DNA from 2 places in the Kitasatospora sp. NBC_00374 genome. Region 2 is predicted to be linked to the other one. Evidence: riboswitches for the same ligand, from Rfam matches in the RefSeq annotation. Region 2 holds a riboswitch; the other holds the start of a gene.
What was found. Region 2 has a riboswitch for glycine ahead of gcvT (glycine cleavage system aminomethyltransferase GcvT). Riboswitches for the same ligand answer to the same signal wherever they lie in the genome.

Region 1: linked by a shared signal. The riboswitch ahead of gcvP (aminomethyl-transferring glycine dehydrogenase) and the one ahead of gcvT (glycine cleavage system aminomethyltransferase GcvT) in region 2 are both predicted to bind glycine.

What each region holds. Positions count from the first base shown of each region.
Region 1 is NZ_CP107964.1:1,842,412-1,845,810, forward strand. It holds gene gcvP (aminomethyl-transferring glycine dehydrogenase) at 1-1,913, opposite strand, end outside; glycine riboswitch at 2,152-2,257, opposite strand; partial or broken gene OG871_RS08150 (PRC-barrel domain-containing protein) at 2,443-2,808, shown strand; gene OG871_RS08155 (DUF2382 domain-containing protein) at 2,848-3,399, shown strand, end outside.
Region 2 is NZ_CP107964.1:5,441,227-5,444,625, reverse strand. It holds gene OG871_RS24470 (enhanced serine sensitivity protein SseB C-terminal domain-containing protein) at 1-4, opposite strand, end outside; gene OG871_RS24465 (enhanced serine sensitivity protein SseB C-terminal domain-containing protein) at 144-938, opposite strand; glycine riboswitch at 1,097-1,201, shown strand; gene gcvT (glycine cleavage system aminomethyltransferase GcvT) at 1,377-2,495, shown strand; gene gcvH (glycine cleavage system protein GcvH) at 2,572-2,952, shown strand; gene glyA (serine hydroxymethyltransferase) at 3,042-3,399, shown strand, end outside.

The sequences.
Region 1 (3,399 bases), 3.6 Mb from region 2:
TCGACGTCCACGTCGCCGTCGGTCAGGGTCTTGACGACCACCACCCGCATGCCCGCCATCACCGCGGAGGCCGCGTTGGTGCCGTGCGCGGACGCGGGGATCAGGCAGACGTCGCGCTGGGTGTCGCCGTTGGCCAGGTGGTAGGCGCGGACGGCCAGCAGGCCGGCCAGCTCGCCCTGCGAACCGGCGTTGGGCTGGATCGACACGGCGTCGTAGCCGGTCACCTCGACCAGCTGCTGCTCCAGCTCGCGGATCAGGCTGAGGAAGCCGCCGACCTGCTCGACCGGCGCGAACGGGTGCAGCTGGCCGAACTCCGGCCAGGTCACCGGCTCCATCTCGGTGGTCGCGTTGAGCTTCATGGTGCAGGAGCCCAGCGGGATCATGCCGCGGTCCAGCGCGTAGTCGCGGTCCGACAGGCGGCGCAGGTAGCGCAGCATGGCGGTCTCCGAGCGGTGGCTGTGGAAGACCGGGTGGGTCAGGTACTCGTCCTCGCGCAGCAGGCCGGCCGGCAGCGTGTCGGCGGCCTCGGCGACCTCGGTGTCCTTGAGGCCGAAGGCGGCCCAGACGGCGGCCAGGTGCTCGCGGGTGGTGGTCTCGTCGCAGGAGATCGAGACGGTGTCCGCGTCGGCGGGGAACAGGTTGACACCGGCCTCGGCCGCGGCGGCGACCACCTCGGCGGCGCGCCCGGGGACGCGCGCGGTGACGGTGTCGAAGAACGAGCCGTGGGCGAGCTCCACACCGCCGGCCCGCAGGCCCTCGGCCAGCGCGGCGGCGTAGCGGTGGGTGCGGCGGGCGATGTCGGCCAGGCCGTCCGGGCCGTGGTAGACCGCGTACATCGAGGCCATCACGGCGAGCAGCACCTGGGCGGTGCAGATGTTGCTGGTGGCCTTCTCGCGGCGGATGTGCTGCTCACGGGTCTGCAGCGCCAGCCGGTACGCGCGGTTGCCGTCGGTGTCGACCGAGACGCCGACCAGACGGCCGGGCAGGTTGCGGGCGTAGGGGGCGCGCACGGCCAGGTAGCCGGCGTGCGGGCCGCCGAAGCCCATCGGCACGCCGAAGCGCTGCGAGGTGCCGCAGGCGATGTCGGCGCCCAGCTCGCCCGGGGACTTCAGCAGGGTCAGCGCCAGCAGGTCGGCGGCGACCGCCACGATCGCGCCGAGCCCGTGCGCCTGCTCGATCAGCGGCGCCAGGTCGCGGACCGCGCCGGAGGCGCCGGGGTACTGGAGCAGCACACCGAAGACACCGCGCTCGGCGATCTCGGCCGGGATGCCCTCGGAGAGGTCGGCGACGACCACCTCGACACCGGTCGGCACGGCACGGGTCTCGATCACCGCGACGGTCTGCGGCAGGGTGTCGGCGTCGATCAGGAACACGCCGCCCTTGACCTTGGTGACCCGGCGGGCCAGCGCCATCGCCTCGGCGGCGGCGGTGCCCTCGTCCAGCAGCGAGGAGCCGGAGGTGTCCAGGCCGGTCAGGTCGGAGACCAGGGTCTGGAAGTTGAGCAGCGCCTCCAGGCGGCCCTGGGAGATCTCCGGCTGGTACGGGGTGTAGGCGGTGTACCAGGCCGGGTTCTCCAGCACGTTGCGCAGGATCACCGGCGGGGTGAAGGTGCCGTAGTAGCCCAGCCCGATCATCGAGGTGAACACCTGGTTGCGGGCGGCGAGCTCGCGCAGCTCGGCGAGCACCTGCGCCTCACTGCGGCCGGCCGGCAGGTCCAGCGCGGCCAGGCTCTTGATCGCGTCGGGGACGGCGGCGTCGGACAGCTCGTCCAGCGAGGCGTAGCCGACGTGCGCCAGCATCTTCTGCTGGGCGTCGGCGTCCGGGCCGATGTGACGGGTCTCGAAGGGGCTGGCCTGCTCGAGCTCGGCGAGGGTGGCGTCGCTGCGGCGACCGTTGATCGGCTGGGCGTTCATGGGGGTCGAGGCCTCCTGGTCGATGACCGGCTGGGGTGCGGGCGCCGACCGGCCTTCGCCGCTGGGGACAGCGGGGACCATGAGCGCACGAACCCGACAGGCCTCCCCCTCTGTCATCGGGACCTGAGAGCTTCGCCCGCACGGGCAGGCCGGAGGCCGTCCCGTCGGCTTGCACCGTCGGTGAGGGTGGTGTCGTCGGCTCCTGCGCCGGCGATCCTGCCCTGCTTTCCAGAGTGACCTGTCCCACACGGTACGGGTGCCTGAGAGATTCCGGGGAGGAGTTGCTCCTTCGGCGCCCTGACCACCCGGTTCACCGGGCTCAGGGACTCTCCCGAGCGGGCTCGGCGGTCGCCGCCCAGGGTACCAGCGAGATTCCCGCGGATCACCGGCCCGGGACGAGGGATCGGTCCCCGCCGTGCCCCGGACGGCGGCGCTCGGGTCGCATGCGCCCGATACATGGCTTTTTGTATGAAGTGGCGGCTGGCCAGCTCCTTCAACCGCCCCCTGACGGCCTTTCACAGGAGCAGGAGTGGAGGACAGCGTGCAGACCGATATCGATCCGCGCGACCTGATCGGGCACAAGGCGGTCGACCGGAACGGCGACAAGATCGGTACGGTCGACGAGGTCTATCTCGACGACGCCACCGGTGAGCCCGAGTGGGCAGCCGTGCGGACCGGGATCTTCGGCCGGGACGCCTTCGTCCCGCTGACCACCAGCGAGTTCGCCGGGGACGAGCTGCGAGTCCCCTACGACAAGTCGCTGATCAAGGAGTCCCCGGACTTCGGGGTGGGCCAGCACCTCTCCCCCGCCCAGGAGCTGCAGCTCTACCGGTACTACGGCCTGGACGCGGGCAGCGCCGCGCCGCCGGCCTCGGCCACCAACGGTTCGGCGGCCGCGGCCGCCGCAGCGGCGGCCGGCGACCGGAGCAAGGACCTGGACTTCGGCAAGGTCTCCTCGGCACCGGCGCCGGCGACCTCGCCCGAGGGGCAGACCATGATGACAACCCCCGCCTTCACCTCGGCGCCGCCGCCCGCCGCGCCGATGGCCGCCCCGACGCCCGCCCATCCGGACGACTCGTCCACCGTGCAGCGCCCCGCTCCGCAGCCGGCGCCGCAGCACACCCCGTACGCCACGCAGAACCACCCCCAGCCGATGCAGGTGGCCGAGACCCGGCAGCCCACCACGGAGCAGCCTGCCGTCGAGCAGCCCACCGGGCCCGCCGCGAGCGCGCCGAGCGCGCCGGTGGAGATCACCTGCCGGGAGGAGCGGCTGGACATCACCACCCAGTGGCACGTGCTCGGCACCGCACGGCTGCGCAAGTACGTCACCAGCGAGCCGGTGGAGCGCAAGGTGCCGGTGGTCCGTGAGCGGGTCCGGGTGGAGCGGGTGCCCGTCACCGACGCGGAGCGGGCCTCGCTGACCGAGCAGGACATCTCCGAGGGCATGGAGGAGGTCACCCTGCGCGAGGAGCGGCCGGTGGTCCGC
Region 2 (3,399 bases):
TCACGCGCCCACCTCGCTCTCGCCCGTCCCGTCGCCTCCGCCGGCCTCGCCGCGCGGGCTGTCGGCAGCAACCCTATTGGGCAGGCCCGACACACGTCATACCGCCGTCCCTCTACTGGACGGTCACCAGCGGGCGGGCCCGCTCAGGCCCGTACGTAGAACGGCCGTACCTGTGCGATCAGCCAGTCGACCACCGGATCGGCGGCCAGGTCGAGCAGCACCAGGTGGACGCCCCAGGCCGGGGCGGCGGTTCCCAGGGCCCGGCCGAGCGCCTCGCCCACCCGGGCCGGGTCGGCCGGCAGCGCCGGGTCGAGCTGGATGCCGAGATAGAGCAGCGTGGCCTCGCCCTCCACCTTGGCCAGCGCCCGGCGGGCCGTCAACACCTCCGGCAGCGCGGCCAGTTCGGCACCGGCGGCGGCGAGGAAGGCGTACGGCTCCTGGTGCGGCTCGGGCTCCTTGAGCGCCACCCGGGCCCCCTCCTGGACGGCCGGCGCCGGGCCGCGCTCGCCCTGCGGGCCGCGCCGCAGCTCGCCCACCCCCTCCGGCGGCACCGGGATGCCCACCGGCGCCTCGGGGTTGACCGCGATGCCGATCCCCAGCGGAAGACCGCGGGCGAACTCCCACATCGGGGCGATCGCGAAGGCCATCCCCGGCGCCTGGCGCAGGAACTCCTCCTGGGAGGAGAAGACCGGGACGTAGGGGGCACCCGCCAGCTCGATGGTGGGCAGGTCCAGCGACTCGCCCTGCCGGTCGGCGCCCGCGGGCAGCGGGATCCACACCTGGCTGCGGGCCAGCACCTCGATCACCCGGGGGGTCGCCCCCGGGTCGCCCAGAGCCGCGGTGAGGACCTGTTCCAGCTCGTTGACCGGCCAGCTCCCGCCCTCGGGAGCCGCGCCCGGCTCCGCCCAGGACTGCGCCTCGCCCGCCGGGTACCCCATCCGCCTCTGCCCCTTCCGCCCTGACCGGGCGAGCCACGTGCCGTGCGGCCCGTGCGCCGGCCGAAGAACCGTCCCACAGAGCGTATCGCCCGGCCCCCCTCCCGTAGGCCCCCCCGGGCATGCCATGATGACCCCGATCGAACTTCATACTGGCCGCTCGAACCCGCGCGGGAGAGTCCGGAGTGCCTCGTCAGAGGCTGGGCCGGCGCCGAAGGAGCAAGTCCTCCCCGGAATCTCTCAGGCACCCATACCGCACGGGCGAGGCACATCTGGAAAGTGGACACGGCCGCGCCGTGCGCCCACCCACGGTGCAAGCCGCCATTCTTATGTGCGGTGAAGCTCTCAGGTTGCGACGACAGACGGGGAGTCCTCGCCACCGCATGCCCGCATCCAGGTGCGGGCGCGCTCCAGAGTGCCCAGCCAAGGAGTCTCGCCGCCATGTCCCTCCGCCACACCGCGCTCGACGCGCTGCACCGATCGCTCGGCGCCACCATGACCGACTTCGCCGGCTGGGACATGCCGCTGCGCTACGGCTCCGAGCGCGAGGAGCACCTCGCGGTCCGCACCAAGGCGGGTCTGTTCGACCTCTCGCACATGGGTGAGATCACCGTGACCGGCCCGCAGGCCGGCGAGCTGCTGGACCACGCGCTGGTCGGCTTCATCTCCGCGCTCGGCGTGCTGCGCGCCCGCTACACCATGATCTGCCGCGAGGACGGCGGCATCCTGGACGACCTGATCGTCTACCGCACCGGCGAGACCGAGTACATGGTGGTCGCCAACGCCTCCAACGCCCAGGTCGTGCTGGACGCGCTGACCGAGCGCGCGGCCGGCTTCGACGCGGTCGTCCGCGACGACCGCGACGCCTACGCGCTGATCGCCGTCCAGGGCCCGGAGGCCAACGGCATCCTGGCCTCGCTGACCGACGCCGACCTGCCCGCGCTGAAGTACTACGCCCTGCTGCCCGCCACCGTGGCCGACCGCGACGTCTGGCTGGCCCGCACCGGCTACACCGGCGAGGACGGCTTCGAGATCTTCTGCGCCCCCGCCGACGCCGAGCACCTGTGGCAGGCGCTGACCGGGGCCGGCGCCCCGGCCGGCCTGGTCCCGGCCGGCCTGTCCTGCCGCGACACGCTGCGCCTGGAGGCCGGCATGCCGCTCTACGGGCACGAGCTGTCCACCGACCTCACCCCCTTCGACGCGGGTCTGGGCCGCGTGGTCCGCTTCGACAAGACCACCAACAACGGCGAGTTCGTCGGCCGCAAGGCCCTGGAGCAGGCCGCCGCGGCCGCCGAGACCAACCCGCCGCAGGTCCTGGTCGGCCTGGTCTCCGAGGGCAAGCGCGTCCCGCGCGCCGAGTACGCGGTGGTCTCCACCGAGGGAGCCCCGATCGGCCGGATCACCTCCGGCTCGCCGTCCCCCACCCTGGGCAAGCCGATCGCCATCGCGTACGTGGACGCGGCGCACGCCGCCCCCGGCACCGCGGTCGCCGTCGACGTCCGCGGCAGGCACGAGCCGGTCGAGGTCGTCGCGCTGCCGTTCTACAAGCGCGCCCGCTGAGCCGTACGAACCCCCGAGTCCGGTCCGCGCAGCGGACGGCTTCGCCTACCCTCTTGCGATCCTGGAGAATGACGTCATGAGCAACCCCACGCACCTGCAGTACACCAAGGAGCACGAGTGGCTGACCGCGGCTGACGCGGACGGCGTCTCGACCGTCGGCATCACCAAGCACGCGGCCGACGCCCTCGGCGACATCGTGTACGTCCAGCTCCCGGAGGTCGGTGAGACCGTCACCGCCGGCGAGACCTGTGGTGAGCTGGAGTCGACCAAGTCGGTCAGCGACCTGTTCTCGCCGGCCACCGGTGAGATCGTCGAGATCAACCAGGCCGTCATCGACGACCCGGCGCTGGTCAACGGCGAGCCCTTCGAGGGTGCCTGGCTGTTCAAGGTCAAGGTCGAGGCGACCGACGAGCTGCTCGACGCCGAGGCCTACACCGCCTTCACCACCGGCGTCTGACCGACCCGCGTGAAAGGGGGCCGGCCGCAGCGCGGCGGACGGCCCCTTCCCCTCAGGTAACCCGCCCAGCCCCACGGGAAGACCCACTCATGACGGTTCTCAACCAGTCCCTGCACGCGCTCGACCCGGAGATCGCCGCCGCGGTCGACGCCGAGCTGCACCGCCAGCAGACCACCCTCGAAATGATCGCCTCCGAGAACTTCGCCCCCGTGGCGGTCATGGAGGCCCAGGGTTCGGTCCTGACCAACAAGTACGCCGAGGGCTACCCCGGCAAGCGCTACTACGGCGGCTGCGAGCACGTCGACGTGGTCGAGCAGATCGCGATCGACCGGATCAAGGAGCTGTTCGGCGCCGAGCACGCCAACGTCCAGCCGCACTCCGGCGCGCAGGCCAACGCGGCCGCCATGTTCGCGCTGATCCAGCCGGGCGACACCATCCTGGGCCTCA